Regions from separate parts of the Bacillus altitudinis genome, predicted to be linked through region 2. Evidence: a T-box and tRNA genes for the amino acid it is inferred to sense, from the RefSeq annotation. Region 2 holds a T-box; the other holds one or more tRNA genes.
What was found. A T-box is a leader RNA that pairs with one kind of tRNA and senses whether it is charged. The one in region 2 lies ahead of thrS (threonine--tRNA ligase), so its partner is inferred to be a tRNA-Thr.
Positions count from the first base shown of each region.

Region 1: it encodes a tRNA-Thr, which carries the amino acid that the T-box ahead of thrS (threonine--tRNA ligase) is inferred to sense. The anticodon was not compared.

Region 1 covers NZ_CP009108.1:1,144,627-1,152,892, forward strand. Annotated here, with positions in the region: gene ID12_RS05835 (PTS transporter subunit EIIC) at 1-317, opposite strand, end outside; gene ID12_RS05840 (MurR/RpiR family transcriptional regulator) at 314-1,183, opposite strand; gene murQ (N-acetylmuramic acid 6-phosphate etherase) at 1,196-2,107, opposite strand; tRNA gene ID12_RS05850 (tRNA-Glu) at 2,328-2,402, shown strand; tRNA gene ID12_RS05855 (tRNA-Val) at 2,409-2,484, shown strand; tRNA gene ID12_RS05860 (tRNA-Thr) at 2,488-2,560, shown strand; tRNA gene ID12_RS05865 (tRNA-Tyr) at 2,589-2,673, shown strand; tRNA gene ID12_RS05870 (tRNA-Gln) at 2,678-2,749, shown strand; gene rocF (arginase) at 2,887-3,798, shown strand; gene sigW (RNA polymerase sigma factor SigW) at 3,984-4,547, shown strand; gene rsiW (anti-sigma-W factor RsiW) at 4,562-5,188, shown strand; gene cdaA (diadenylate cyclase CdaA) at 5,393-6,214, shown strand; gene ID12_RS05895 (CdaR family protein) at 6,207-7,613, shown strand; gene glmM (phosphoglucosamine mutase) at 7,639-8,266, shown strand, end outside.
Region 2 covers NZ_CP009108.1:1,744,066-1,752,331, forward strand. Annotated here, with positions in the region: gene ID12_RS08715 (hypothetical protein) at 1-100, shown strand, start outside; gene ID12_RS08720 (MerR family transcriptional regulator) at 234-1,061, shown strand; gene ID12_RS08725 (MFS transporter) at 1,088-2,275, shown strand; gene ID12_RS08730 (DNA alkylation repair protein) at 2,466-3,296, shown strand; gene ID12_RS08735 (DUF1835 domain-containing protein) at 3,570-4,754, shown strand; T-box leader at 4,829-5,052, shown strand; T-box leader at 5,090-5,314, shown strand; gene thrS (threonine--tRNA ligase) at 5,366-7,285, shown strand; gene ID12_RS08745 (hypothetical protein) at 7,460-8,026, shown strand; gene ID12_RS08750 (hypothetical protein) at 8,044-8,266, shown strand, end outside.

The DNA.
Region 1 (8,266 bases), 600 kb from region 2:
TTTTGTGAAATGGCTTGTTTGTTTTTCTGTGCTTCGTTGTTTAAGTCATATGAACCTGAGGCGTTGAGCAGCTGTTCAAACGCACTTGATACTTGGTTGACAACACCTGTGCCTAAAATGATTTGCAGTGTTTCCGCTTCGACGACGCCAATGACGCCATCGAGTTCTTTGATCGCGGTGGTTTGCACTTTTTCACGATCAATGGGTGTAATTCGGAGACGTGTCATACAATGTGTGTGGGAAGAGATGTTTTCAGAACCACCACAGAGTGAAAGGATTTCTTTCGCCAACTGCTGATATTTTTTTTGATGACTCATGTTGAATCCCCCTTTGTTTTTCGTTTCATGGAGCGGATGGCATGTCTTGTTTTGTCAATATATTGTGCTGTCTGTTCATATTGACGGGAGGCTAAACTGAGGAACAAGACATCGATTAAATAGAGCTGTGCCATTCTAGAGGAAGTGGCAGCACTGCGAAAAGGTGCTTCATTGGAACCGGACGTTGATAGATGGACATCACACAATGCAGAAACGCTTGTATGACCTGGGTGCGTTAAAGCAATGGTTTTTACTTCATTTTCTTTGGCGAGCTGAAGCGCTTGGATGATGTCTAATGTTTCTCCTGAGAAGGATATACCGAACACAATGTCATTCTTTCCAGCATTTGCGATGACCGTAGATGCGATGTGCATGTCAGTGAAGGCGGTGGCTGCATAATTGATTCTGAGAAATTTCTGCTGGGCATCAGCTGCGACGATGCCAGATGCACCCACACCGATAAAATGGATTTGGTTTGCATTCAGCAGCAGTTGCACAGCTTTTTCTAAAGCTTCTACATTTAAAATAGAGGCTGTATCTTTGATCGATTGAATGGTGTTTCCTGCTGTCTTTTGAATAATGGATTGAAGTGGTTCATCTTGTTCGATATCCCGGTAGCCTTGTTTATCAGTGTGCATTAAGTCTCCAGCGATCCGCATTTTCAAATCGTGATAGCCATCCAGACCGAGAGACTTACAGAGACGGATGACGGCAGAGCTGCTTGCACCGGCAGCCTGACTGATTTCATGCACTGTGCTTTTAATGAGTTTGTCAGGATGGGCAAGGATATAGTCTGCAATGATTTTTTCAGATTGGGGAAGCTTTGATTTCATTGTGTGTAGTAAGGTGAGTCCGCCTGCTGACATGAGTTTCCTCCTTTAAGATTGATGACGTAAGATGGCTTTGTCGATGTGACCATCTGCTTTGTTGAGCAGGTCTTTGGCTGTCTTTTTATCTGTTTTGGTTTGGAGCATGACGATGGCTGTTTTAACTTCTAAATCGGCTGCTTCAAGGGCTTTTACGGCTTGTTCGTAGGGAGCATTGGTCATATGCTGAATGATGGTGATGGCGCGTTCTTTTAGTTTATGATTGCTTACTTTTACATCTACCATCAGGTTTTCATATACTTTGCCTTGTCTGATCATGACAGAGGTGGAAAGCATATTTAAAATCATTTTATGAGCGGATGCGGCTTTCATTCGTGTTGACCCAGTGATGGCTTCTGGTCCTACGACGACTTCAATGGCGCAGTCTGCTAGTTCGCTAATCTCTGCTTGTTCATTGCAGCTGAGGGCTACTGTTTTTGCTCCAATGGTTCTAGCATAGTTTAAAGCGCCAATGATATAGGGTGTTCTACCGCTCGCCGCGATGCCGACAACCGTATCTTTTGATGTCAGGTGGATGTGTTCTAAATCTTTTTGACCAGCTTCTTCACTGTCTTCCACATCTTCTGCTGCATGTGAAAAGGCAGAGTCGCCACCGGCCATGATGCCTACGATGACATCAGGTGAAATGCTATAGGTAGGTGGACATTCGACCGCATCCATTACCCCAATTCTGCCGCTAGTTCCAGCGCCTAGATAAATGAGTCTGCCTCCATTCGAGATGGATGCAAAGGCAAAGTCACTTGCTGTCTTTACGTCTGGAAGGACACGGTTGACGGCTTGAGCGACCTTCATATCTTCCTCATTTATCATTTGGAGCATTTCTATCGGGCTTGCTTGTGAAATTCCCATGGTGTTAGGGTTTCTTGATTCTGTTGTCAAAGAACGCAGTTGAGATGGCTGCATGTGACATACCTCCTTATTTCTTCATTTTCAGTATATTGAGTATGACATGAAATTTCAATATTATATTTAAATACTGAAATTATATTTCAGTCAAAATGTTGTGCTGATGAGGGTTGAATAGTTAGAAAATAAAAAAAATAAAAATCCCCTTTACAAAAGGGGGACAACCTGTATATAATAACTTTTGTCAGCTTCACGGAAACAGTAAACTTGACAAACTGGCCCGTTGGTCAAGCGGTTAAGACACCGCCCTTTCACGGCGGTAACACGGGTTCGAATCCCGTACGGGTCACCATGATGTGGAGGATTAGCTCAGCTGGGAGAGCATCTGCCTTACAAGCAGAGGGTCGGCGGTTCGAGCCCGTCATCCTCCACCATATGCCGGTGTAGCTCAACTGGTAGAGCAACTGACTTGTAATCAGTAGGTTGGGGGTTCAAGTCCTCTTGCCGGCACTGTTTTTCTTTTATCAATTCCATATGTGGAGGGGTAGCGAAGTGGCTAAACGCGGCGGACTGTAAATCCGCTCCCTCCGGGTTCGGCGGTTCGAATCCGCCCCCCTCCACCATTTTTGGGCTATAGCCAAGCGGTAAGGCAACGGACTTTGACTCCGTCATGCGTTGGTTCGAATCCAGCTAGCCCAGTTAAGACACCTTTTTTAAAAAGGTGTCTTTTTTTTATTTTGACGATTGGAATGTATAACTATTCAAAATATTGTTGAGTTGAGTCAGAAGGCACCGAGAAAGTAAAATATAAGCATGAACGGAAAGGGGATGTACATATGGGAGATCAAAAGAAGGTCACGATTGTTGGGGTGCCGATGGATCTCGGTCAAATGAGAAGGGGCGTCGATATGGGGCCGAGTGCCATTCGCTGTGCTGGTGTAAAAGAAAAATTGGAATCGCTTTCATTTAATGTCGAGGATTTAGGGGATATTCCCGTTGAGCAAAGAGATGATGAGAAAGGTCTCTATACAAGTGAAAAACTGAAAAACTTAACGGAGAATGCTGGCGCAAACCAGCTTCTTGCTGAAAAGGTTAGCAGTATTGTGCAGTCCGGTTCGTTTCCGCTGATTTTAGGCGGGGATCATAGCATTGCAATTGGTACACTAGCCGGTGTAGCCAAGCATTATGAAAATTTGGGTGTCATTTGGTATGATGCACACGGTGATTTAAATACAGAGGAAACCTCTCCTTCTGGGAATATTCATGGGATGCCACTTGCTGTCAGTCTCGGTCTTGGGCATGCTGATCTAACGAATATTGGCGGTTATGCGCCAAAAGTAAAGCCTGAGAATGTGATCTTGATTGGTGCTCGTTCTTTAGATGAAGGAGAGCGGGCATTGATTAGAGAAAAAGGCATTAAAGTGTATACGATGCATGAAATTGATCGATTAGGGATGACGAGAGTAATGGAGGAAGCCATTGCGTATTTAAAAGAAAGAACAGATGGTGTTCATTTGTCGCTTGATTTAGACGGCCTTGATCCAGCGGAGTGCCCTGGCGTGGGAACGCCGGTTGCTGGCGGCCTCAGTTATAGAGAGAGTCATCTTGCAATGGAGCTTTTAGAGGAAGCAGGGATTTTGACATCTGCTGAGTTTGTTGAGGTGAATCCGGTATTAGATGAGAAAAATAAAACAGCAGAAGCGGCAGTTGCATTAATTGGTTCTTTAATGGGTGAAAAGCTATTATAGAGCGGGACTTGTTCCCGTTCTTTTTTTAATTTTGGGGAAATTTAAGGATATGTTAAGGTTTTTACCGGCTGATAAGCGTAACATGCTGTCAAAAATTTGTTACACTATTTTTTAGAGGAGAATGAAACCTTTTGGAACGAGGTTCGTATACATAAAGACCGGTGAAGGCAGAGGTTGAATATACTATGGAAACAATGATTAAAAAGAGAATTAAGCAAGTGAAAAAAGGCGACCAGAACGCATTTGCAGACATCGTAGACCTGTATAAAGACAAAATTTATCAGCTGTGCTATCGTATGCTTGGGAATGCACATGAAGCAGAAGATATTGCGCAGGAGGCGTTTATTCGTGCCTATGTGAATATTGAGAGCTTTGATGTGAATCGTAAGTTTTCCACGTGGCTGTACCGCATTGCAACCAACCTGACCATCGACCGTATTCGTAAAAAAAAGCCGGATTATTATTTAGATGCAGAGGTGGCAGGGACAGAAGGACTGAATATGTATTCTCAAATTGCGGCTGACGGCATTTTGCCAGAGGACGAGGTGGTGTCGCTTGAATTATCGAGCACCATTCAGCAAAAAATTTTAAGATTACCCGATAAATATCGCTCGGTCATCGTATTAAAGTATATTGATGAACTCTCGTTAAAAGAAATTAGTGAGATTCTGAATATACCAGTTGGTACGGTGAAAACGAGAATACACAGGGGTAGAGAGGCTCTCCGGAAACAGTTGAGAGACCTTTGAGTGAGGTGATTTTGATGAGCTGTCAGGAAAAAATCGTCCTGCTTATGCATCAGTATTTAGACGGGGACATAGAGCCCGAAGATGAAAAAGAATTAAAGAGCCATCTGCAATCGTGTGAGGAATGCCGTACTCATTTTCAACAAATTGAGAAATCCATCGCGCTCGTGCAGAGTACATCTCATATAGAAGCACCATCTGATTTCACTGCAAAGGTGATGGCAGGTCTTCCAAAGGAGAAAAAGCGTGTGTCGATTCAAAGATGGATCAAAGCTCATCCGCTAATGGTCGCCGCTGCCCTCTTTGTCATATTGATGGGAGGCAGTCTGTTTACAAGCTGGAATACGGATCATAATTTCAGTGTGTCAAAGCAGCCGAATCTCGTGGTTGAAAATGATACAGTGACGGTACCTAAAGGGGAAACCGTCAAAGGTGATGTCACTGTGAAAAATGGCAAGCTGATTGTAGAAGGCAAGGTTGATGGGAACGTAACAGTCGTCAATGGAGAACAGCTGACTGCTTCTGCCGGACAAGTCACTGGTCAAATCAATGAAATTAATGAAGTGTTTGATTGGGTTTGGTACAAAATGAAATCTACAGCACAAGATGTGATGCGGGTCATTGGTCCAGAGGAGCAAAAGTAAATCAAACAGTTTGAGAGCAGTCTCTAAGGGGACTGCTCTTTTTCTATTGATGGACAGACTTGAATGCCAGCCAGATATGGCAACTATTTTCCTTGCTGAAACAAAATGTGGTATAATAGCCACGCTATGTACTTACACATAGGCTCTTTTTTTATAAAAAATAAATCGAACGAAGAATAACTGAAAATTCTGGAGGACGAGGAAATGGCTTTAGGGGATATTCCTTTTTTGCAGTACCTCGGTAATGCTGTTGATATTCTCGTTGTTTGGTATGTGATATATAAATTAATGATGGTCATCCGCGGAACAAAAGCGGTTCAGCTTTTAAAGGGAATTGTCGTCATTGTTCTCGTCAGGATGGGAAGTGCGTATCTCGGTCTTAACACACTTCAATGGCTGATGGATCAAGCGATTACGTGGGGGTTCCTTGCGATCATTATTATTTTTCAGCCAGAGCTAAGGAGAGCGCTTGAGCAGCTTGGGCGCGGCCGTTTCTTCTCTAGAAGCGGAACACCTGTAGAGGAACAGCAGCAGAAAACGATCGAGGCAATTACAAAAGCAATTAACTATATGGCAAAACGAAGAATAGGCGCGCTGTTAACGATTGAGCGCGATACTGGAATGAATGATTACATAGAGACCGGAATTCCTTTAAATGCAAAGGTCAGTTCTGAGCTGCTGATTAATATCTTCATTCCGAATACACCGCTTCATGACGGCGCTGTGATTATGAAGCGTGATGAGATTGCAGCTGCAGCGTGTTATTTACCGCTGTCTGAAAGTCCTTTTATCTCTAAGGAGCTCGGTACACGTCACCGCGCGGCAGTTGGTATTAGTGAAGTAACGGACAGTTTAACCGTCATTGTCTCCGAGGAGACAGGCGGCATTAGTGTCGCAAGAAATGGTGATCTCCATCGAGAATTGACAGAAGAAGCGCTTGAAGAAATGCTGATTGCTGAGTTTAGTAAGAACAGCAAAGATGCTTCCTCGACCAAATGGTATTGGAGGGGCAAGAAAAATGGATAAGATTTTGAATAATCGCTGGGCCGTTAAGTTTCTTGCATTGGTCTTCGCTTTATTGCTGTATGGTGCAGTCAATTCAGCGCAAGCGCCCACGCCGAAAAAAATCGGTGAATCCTTTTTCCCAACATCGACAACAGACGAAGCAACCTTAACGGACATTCCTGTTAAAGCGTATTATGATGACGAAAAGTATGTAGTCACTGGTGTGCCGCAGACAGTCAATGTCACGATTAAAGGATCAACTAGTGCTGTGAAAACAGCAAGACAAACGAAAAATTTTGAAATTTACGCAGATATGCAAAACCTGACGACAGGTACACATAAAGTCGAATTGAAGGCAAGAGATGTATCGAAAGGAATCACGTTAACGATTAATCCGTCTGTGACGACTGTGACGATACAAGAAAAAACGACAGCTGAATTCCCTGTTGAAACGGAATTTTATAATCAAAATAAAATCAAAGACGGCTATTCACCAGAGCAGCCTATTGTGAATCCGAAAAATGTCACGGTTACTGGCTCAAAAGACGTGATCGACAAAATTTCTGTCATTAAAGCATTTGTGAACTTAGAGGATGTCGATCAGCAAATTGAGAAAGAAGCGAAGCTCACTGTGTATGATAGCAGTGGGAATGAGCTGCCGGTCGAAGTGAGTCCGTCTGTGGTAGATATTACGGTCCCTATTACGAGTCCAAGCAAGAAAGTTCCGTTTAAGATTGAGCGGACGGGCAACTTGCCAGATGGGATCAGTATCTCAAGCATTGAGACAAGCCCAAGTGAGGTTACAGTTTACGGTTCTCAAAAGGTGCTGGATGCACTTGATTTTATTGACGGAGTTAAGCTCGACCTAAGCAAGATTAAAGATGATACAGAGATTGATGCCGACATTCCACTGCCAGATGGTGTGAAAAAGGTATCGCCTGAAACTGTTAAGATCAAAGTGAAGGTTGCAACAGCTGAAGAAAAAAAGATCGATAATGTCCCAATTTCTGTCGTGGGTCTGAGCAAGGATCTTAGCTCTGCTTTTGTGAGTCCGTCTTCTGGGCGTCTCACACTAACAGCAAAAGGTTCAAAGAGTGCAATTGATAAACTAAAGGCTTCAGATATTGAAGCCTATATCAATGTGGGGGACTTAAACGAAGGAACACATGAGGTCAAAGTACAAGTGAATGGCCCTCAAAATGTGACATGGACATTATCTAGATCGAAGGTCAAAGTGAAACTGACTTCTACTGATACAGAAGATCAGCCGGCTTCTACGAATGATCGGAAAGATCAATCATCCGATGATGATCAGGAAGAGAAGAGTCAAAAGGAATCAACACAAGATAAAGCAAAAAAAGAATCGAGTCAAAGACAGCGGGTCAAAGAAGATAACAAAGAGGACGCAGCGTCCTCTTGAATGGTAAAAAAGGAGCGATTGAAACATGGGCAAGTACTTTGGAACTGATGGTGTAAGGGGTGTGGCTAATAGCGAATTAACGCCAGAGCTCGCATTTAAAATTGGGAGATTTGGGGGCTATGTGCTCACGAAGGATAAAGAACGTCCAAAGGTACTCGTTGGACGAGACACGCGTGTATCTGGTCATATGTTAGAAGGAGCACTCGTAGCAGGCTTACTTTCAATTGGGGCTGAAGTCATGCGTTTAGGTGTGATCTCAACACCTGGTGTGTCTTATTTAACGAAGGCAATGGATGCAGAAGCAGGTGTCATGATTTCAGCTTCGCATAACCCAGTTCAAGACAACGGAATTAAATTTTTCGGCGGTGACGGCTTTAAACTGTCAGATGAACAGGAGAATGAAATCGAGCAGCTGATGGATCAGCCGGTCGATCAATTGCCACGCCCAGTTGGAGCGGACCTTGGAACAGTAAATGACTACTTTGAAGGCGGTCAGAAATACTTGCAATTCTTGAAACAGACAGCAGACGAGGATTTCACAGGTATTCACGTAGCGCTTGACTGTGCACATGGTGCAACCTCTTCTCTTGCGACACATTTATTTGCGGATTTAGATGCGGATGTGTCAACAATGGGAACATCACCAAACGGAT
Region 2 (8,266 bases):
AGATTTACAAAAGAAAGAGCATAAAGTAAGTTTGCAACGATTTATGGATGATATAAAGATTGTTGAAGCGATGGGATTGTTAGCAAAAATAGTAGGATAATGAGCAAAACCTAGATTTTAGAGAAATCTAGGTTTTTTCGTCTTTTGAAAAATTTAATCAACTTCATTTTGACCTTCCCCTTAACTGAAAGGTTTATACTGTGATCAGATCAACAAATCGGAGGAGATGCAGGATGTTTAAGATCGGCGATTTTTCTATGTTAAGTAAAGTGCCTGTCAAAACCTTAAGGTATTACGACCAAATTGATTTATTAAAGCCTCAGCAGATTGATCAAGATTCGGGATACCGTTATTACTCAGCTGAACAGCTGCTTGAGGTCAATCGAATTTTTCTCTATAAGGAATTAGGCTTTACGTTAAAGCAAATGGGGCAGCTACTTCGTGAAGATATTTCTGTCGAGCAGATTCAGGGCATGTTTCTCTTGAAAGAGAGTGAGATTCAGCAATTGATCGAAAAAGAACAACAGAAATTAGCCCGTATTAAGGAGCGGATGCACCTCATCAAACGAGAGGGGTGTGTTGAAAAAGAACAGGAGGTCATCATCAAATCTGTTGAAAGCAAACGCATCATGTCTTTTCAATCCAACGGAACTGTTGAAGAAATCCCTTCATTCTTTCAAATGTTTCATCATTTATTACATAAACATCAACAAGAATCGATCTCGGGACCACAAGTAGTGCTATGGAGAGAATCACTGGATAAAGAAAGTGAGTTTGAATTTGAGGTGGGGTATTCCGTCAAATCGTTAAGGTGCTCTCTTCCTCAGGGAATGACAATTCGCACGTTACCTGCAGAAGACACCATGGCAACACTCTTATTTCATTCCCATTCTCCATCCGCACAAACTGCTTGTGTTGATCTGGCGACATGGATCGAACATAACGGATACCGCGTGAAAGATGATCAGCCGGGCCGAGAAATCTATTACCCATTGTCAGAAAATGAAGAAGGCAGACTCATTGAAATTCAAATTCCTATTAAAAATGAAATCAAATCGTAAACATGGCCCAAAGGAGAAACGTCACGATGCAAAATAAAACCGTTGTCTATTTACTTGCTTTAGCAGCTTTTTTAATCGGAACGATCGAATACATCATTACTGGCATTATTCAAATGGTCGCATATGATTTACATATCACAACGTCTACAGCTGGCTTATTGGTCACATCTTTAGCACTTTCGGCCGCAATCGGTGCACCGATTGTCATCGCACTAACCATCAATATGGACCGCAGAAAAATATTAACATGGACGCTGATCATTTTTATTTTAAGTAACTTCATCACAAGTATCAGTCATTCGTTTGAAATGGTCATGATCACAAGAGTTTTACAAGGAATCAGTGGGGGAACGGCGATTGTAGTGGCGATGGCGGTTGCAACTCGTCTTGTAGAACGGGAAAAAAGAGGAACAGCGATTGGCATCATTTTAATGGGATTAAGCAGCTCCTTGGTTTTAGGCGTTCCAATCGGGACATTTCTAAGCAGTATGATCGGATGGAAAGCATTATTCGCAGCCATTGGAGTGATCACGCTTATTCCGCTGATTGTGGTGTATAGGCGGATCCCTTCTATGAAAGAACAAGAACCGGTGACGCTTCGTATGCAATTATCGATTTTAAAAGACAAGCGTATATTACTTGCAGTGGCAGTGACGCTATTTTATGTAGGTGGATATTCCACGTTATTTACCTATTTAACGCCCTTCCTGCAAGCATCAGCCAACCTTAGCATTACAGAAATCAGTGGCATTTTGTTACTAGCGGGAATATGCAGCTTTTTAGGATCAAGCCTTGGAGGGATGGCAGCAGATAAAAAAGGACCCATCTTCACGATTTTTTCTGGCATCATCTTGCAAATCATGATGCTCATGCTACTAGCATTTGTCACAGGGAATCTCGTGGTCATGGTGGCTGTTATCATGATATGGATGATCGCTACATGGAGTACATCACCAGCTCAGCAGCTATATCTTGTAACCCTTGTTCCAAAATCTCCTGATATTGCATTAAGTGTCAATACATCATTTATTCAATTCGGATTTGCTTTAGGATCGGGGTTAGGGGGGATTGTGTTGAGCAGGACATCTATATTGCACCTGAGCTGGATCAGTGCTGGAACGGTTCTTCTCGCTTTACTCATGACCATCTTGATGGTGGCGTTTGACAGAATCTCTCAGCAGAAGAGTTTGAAGGTGATCGAGCAAGGAAGGTAACTTAAATTCAATTTTGTATGGAAGGGACTACTTATTTTGGGTAGTTCCTTTTTGGTTTGAAGAATGCACCAGTAAAGTGGTTTATTTGATACAATAGGGGGCAATATCCAAAAATTGAAGGCATTCATATATTTCTTTTAAAAACGATGAATATCAAACAAAAGCACCACTAGACGAGGAGAGAAAATAAATGCAAATCAGCGAAGAGATCATCAATCGAAAAGGTGCTCGAAAGGGGACTGATATCCCTCATGACGTCTTGTTCCTTTTGAATCAAGGAAAAATAGAGAGTGTGAATTTAACTGAATGGCTGGCTGTCAATCATCTGACGTTATTACATCATGTTTTGCCATCCGTTGGTTTAGACCATCATTTAGACGATGTATCATCTGATGTCACTCAACAAAAGGCTGAGTCTGGAATGAAAGCAATTCGTCTCATCGGTCAATTGTTAGATGAAGTGTTACAGAAAGAGAATGGGGAAAAACAAACGGAAGTGCTACAGGCGTTTACTCACCATGTATCTGATAGCGTCCGCTGTTGGGCTGCTTATATGAACAAACACCGTTTATCAACTTTGGAAGAGAAATTGGCGTACATTCAACCATTTGCAGCTGATCCTCATTTTGGAGTTCGAGAAATTGCGTGGATGTCAGTGAGAGAAAGCCTAACGGATCAGCTCGATCAAAGTATAGAACATTTAACAGAATGGGCTAAAAGTAAAGATGAAAATATTCGCCGATTCTCAGTAGAAGCTATTCGCCCAAGAGGTGTTTGGACAAAGCATATTGAGTCATTAAAACAAGAGCCAATGAGGGCACAGCCTATTCTAGACTTGCTCAAATCTGATCCATCAACATATGTTCAAGATTCTGTAGGAAACTGGCTCAATGACGCTAGTAAAACACAACCAAATTGGGTCATAAACCTGTGTGAACAGTGGTTAAAAGATTCTGATACAAAAGCAACCAGCAGAATTGTCAAGAAAGCCAAAAGAACGATTGTGAAGGGGAATTTGTGAAGAAGTACATAAACTGAATTTCCCTTTTTGGAGGGTATTTCTATCAATAGATCATTAGAAGGAAAGTCTCAAAGTTACTCAGTAAACTGACTGCCCCATTTCGTGGGGTTCTTCATTTTTTATAAAAAATCTAGTCTCCTCAATTCTGCATTCTTTATATAGATCTTATCCTCTCATCGTCGTACTTTTGAATGAAATTGACTCAATAGAATTGACGTAAGAATCATGAATAGGCGAAGATGATATAAAATGTAAGATAAAGGGAGATGAATAATGATACATATCGTATTTGGGGCAGCAACTGCTGGTAGTTTAAAGCAAGCATTACGTGAAATGAAGCAAAAACCAGTGGAAGACATCATCACCTTTGATGATATCTACTCCATTGGCCCACTTACACACTTACATGAACGTCAAGGACAAGAGACTCGTATGGAGTGGCTTCGACATGTCATGTCCAATGAGTTTGGTAGATTTGATGATATGGTAATCGATCAGCAAAAAATGATTCAACAAGTGAAGGATGTAAAAGATGGCTCACATATGATGATATGGATAGGCAACAATGCACACGAACAAATAGGTCTACGATTTGCCATCTATTTATTAAAAGGAAAAAACGTGGACGTCTCTGTCATTAATACAGCGATTGCATATGATCACCATTTTAATACAAAGACAATTCGCATGGACCTTCGACATACTGGGGAAATCCCATCTGAAAAATTTAAAATCATTTATGAAAGTAAAAATCACTTTCACACCATTTCCAAGGAAGAAAGAGAACGATTACAAGAAGAGTGGCTTCACATTGCCGAAACAGATCATACACTTAGGATATGGCGAAATGAACAAACGCTCAACGTATCAGAAGATGAATTTGATGCTTATTTAGTAAAAATGGCTAAGCGGCTTCATCCGTCCGAGCCAGAAGAGGAATACATCGTAACTCCACGCTTAATTGGAGAAGTCCTTGGTCATTTAGAACAATATATCGGAGATGATTTTATTGAGTATCGGCTAAAGAAGCTGATTGATCAAGGTGTTTTTGCTATGAAAGGAAAACGAACGTCCATGCGTTATTACTCGATAAAACTGACAACATTTGGTCAGGACTTCAAAAAATGGGTATGCTGTCGTGATTTTGAGCACCAACCTTATGTGAAAATTGAAGGAACCTATGGTGGCGAACCTTTTCAATGCGGACATTGTCAATGTCATTTAGAAAGAGATGATGTACCTATAAGCGATGTACTATTCTCTAAAATATGGAATTGGGCCATACAGTATGGTTGTTGGTTTGATGAAGAAACAGATGACTTGCTGCCAGAAGGGGTAGAAATGGAAAAGAAGTTTAATCAAGCAGGGGAGTGTATAACGGAAGAAGTAAAGAATGCGTTATCTCCTAAGTATCAAGTCGAATATAGCCCCAGTGAAATGACAAGACATTTCATTTAAAGAATAAAATTCAATAGCACTGTACAAAATAAATCTTTACATCATTCCCCATCATCATGTAATATATGGAGAAATCAAAAGCGAAGAAAAGGACATGAGCAGCTTTTATCGGTTCACAGAGAGGGAAGTCACGGTGAAATCTTCCTAACGCAGAAAAGTTGTCTTACCACCTTTGAGCTGTATTGGTGAAATTACAGTATCCAATACCGTCTACGCCACGTTACGGCACCAGAGCCATAAAGCGAATACGCATTATGGGAATTTGGGTGGAACCACGGATTACACATTCGTCCCTTTATGAGGGATGGGTGTGTTTTTTTGTTTACTTTTATAGCATGATTGCTTTGAAAAGGACATGAGCAGCTTTAATCGGTTCACAGAGAGGGAAGTCACGGTGAAATCTTCCTAACGCAGAAAAGCTATCTTACCACCTTTGAGCTGTATTGGGGAACATTGCAGTATCCAATACCGTCTACGCCACGTTACGGCGCCAGAGCCATAAAGCGAATACGCGTTATGGGAATTTGGGTGGAACCACGGATTACACATTCGTCCCTCTATGAGGGATGGGTGTGTTTTTTTATTTCAAAAAAGAGAAAGGTGTGTCAGTGATGAGAGAAAAAATGGTAAAAATTCAATTTCCAGATGGAAAGATCAAGGAGTTCTCCGCAGGTACGACAGTCGCAGAGGTTGCCTCCCATATTAGCCCAAGTTTAAGAAAAAAAGCAGTAGCGGGAAAGATCAATGATCAGACAGTGGACTTAAGTTATCCGTTAAACAACGATGCGGGGGTTTCGATTCTAACACTTGATTCAAAAGAAGGGCTGGAAGTGTTACGACATACAGCTGCACATGTATTAGCCCAAGCTGTGAAAAGGTTATATGACAATGTGACACTGGGAATCGGACCTGTCATTGAGAATGGATTTTACTATGATATGAAGCTGAATCAAACGTTAAGCGTAGAGGATTTGGCAATGATTGAAAAAGAGATGAAAAACATCATAAACGAGAATCACCTTATTCAAAGAATGGAGGTCTCTTACAAAGAAGCTGAAGTGATGTTTGCACATGATCCATATAAACTGGATATTTTAAAAAGTCTCCCTCGACAAGAAGCCATCACGATTTATCAGCAAGGAGAATTTATAGATTTGTGCCGTGGACCTCATTTGCCTTCTACAGGGTATTTAAAGGCATTTAAACTAACGCGTGTGGCAGGGGCATATTGGCGGGGAGATAGCAATCAGGATGTCTTGCAGCGAGTGTATGGTGTAGCATTTCAGCATCCAAATCATCTAGCTGATTATCTTCATTTCATGGAAGAAGCAAATAAACGTGATCACCGGAAATTAGGGAAACAGTTATCCCTCTTTATGTTTTCAGAAGAAGCGCCAGGCATGCCTTTTTATTTACCAAAAGGTCAGATTGTCAGAAATGAATTAATGGCCTTTTCTAGAGAAGTGAGAGGTCAAGCGCAATATGAAGAAGTAAGTACTCCATTTATGATGAACCAAGAACTTTGGGAAAAGTCAGGGCACTGGAATCATTATCATGAAAATATGTATTTCTCAGAAGTAGACAATACAAGTTTTGCTTTAAAACCGATGAACTGTCCAGGGCATATGCTCATGTTCAAAAATAACTTATATTCCTATAGAGACCTTCCAATTAGAATGTCTGAATTTGGTCAGGTGCATCGTCATGAATTTAGCGGAGCATTAAATGGATTGTTCAGGGTCAGAACATTTTGCCAAGATGATGCCCATATTTTTTTAAGAGAAGATCAAATCGAAGCTGAAATCAAACGGATTTTTCAATTAGTTGATCATGTGTATCGGACATTTGGTTTTGAATATTCAGTCGAGCTATCCACTCGTCCAGAAAAAGCATTAGGGGATGACGCTATTTGGGATATATCCGAAAAAGCGCTAAAAAATGTGCTTGATCAGTTAAAGATTGACTACTACTTAAATGAAGGAGATGGGGCATTTTATGGTCCGAAGATCGACTTTCATATTCAAGATGCACTAAAGCGGAGCCACCAGTGCGCCACAATTCAGCTGGATTTTCAAATGCCAGAGAAATTTGATTTAACATATATCAACGAGAAAAATGAAAAGGTGCGGCCAGTTGTCATTCATAGTGCTATTTTTGGTTCACTTGACCGGTTCCTTGGTATTCTCATTGAACATTTTGCCGGCGTCTTCCCGTTATGGCTCGCACCAATCCAAGTACAAATCATACCTGTCTCAAGCGTTCACCTTGATTACTGCATAGAGGTGCAGCAGCAATTAAGAAATATCGGAATTAGAGTCACAATCGATGAACGGGATGAAAAACTCGGCTATAAAATGAGAGAAGCACAAATGCAAAAAATTCCTTATATCGCTGTCATTGGAGATACAGAAATGCAAGAAAAAACACTGAACATCAGACAACATGGAGAAAAAATGTCAAAGCTGCTGTCTATTGATGACTTTAAACACCTGGCAGCCCAGCAAATAAAAGACAGAACAGCTCAAATATGATGTGCTGATTTCATGAAGAAGGATAAGACGTTCATTGAATGGTGGGCGTCTTTTCATTTGTGAAAAAGCCGAATTGACAATTGAAAAGGAAAATATTGAAACATTTTTTCGTTAAAATCGTAATAAGGATAGAGCGTTTATCAGAAAAATTTGAAACGAGGAGGAGTTTATCACATGGAACAAGCTGCACTAAAAAAGATGAGGACAAAACAAATCGCTATCTCTAATTTATTTGTCGGACTTATGATCATCATTTTTTTTATGTTGATTCAAATTGTTAAAATCAAACTGACACATTTCCTTTTTTGTTTAGGAATTCTAATGCTTATTCAAGGCATTTTAGGCTTTATTAGGAAAGGAACAACAAAGTCTTTCATACCTATTTTAGAGCAGGTAGCTATTTATGAAAAAGAGAAATTAGGGAAAGAGTGGGAAAAGGAAAAACGGTTAGATCATGTGTGGAAAATCATATTGAGTGTCATTATGTTTATTCAATCATTCACTTTACAAAATGTGGATAATGCATTCAGTGACGTCGATCCTGCATTGATCATTTTCTTGTTTTTGATGGTTCTAGCCATTTTAAATATAAGCATGCTTTTTCGTTTTAGAAAAATTGACCGATCGACTGTAGGTGAATTAACAGGCTACACAAAAGAGTCAAATATAATGGCAATCGCTTTAGGATTTTTTATGGCAATCATCATCTTCATCTTTATCGTTATTTTTGTTCTTCCATAAAACATCATCATTTTGAGGTGAATTCATTGAATGCAAACATTCAACAACTAATCGATCAGACAAAAGTGACATTTGGCTTAGATCTTTACTATCTAAAAAGACACAGTTTTCATCGCTACGTCAATATGTTCAATGAAACGGTGTATACATTGAATATGGAATGGTTTCCCTCTCATGAAACGGAACCCGAGGACGATGATCTAAACCCAGACGGCACAGCTGTCATTGAAGTGAACTTGA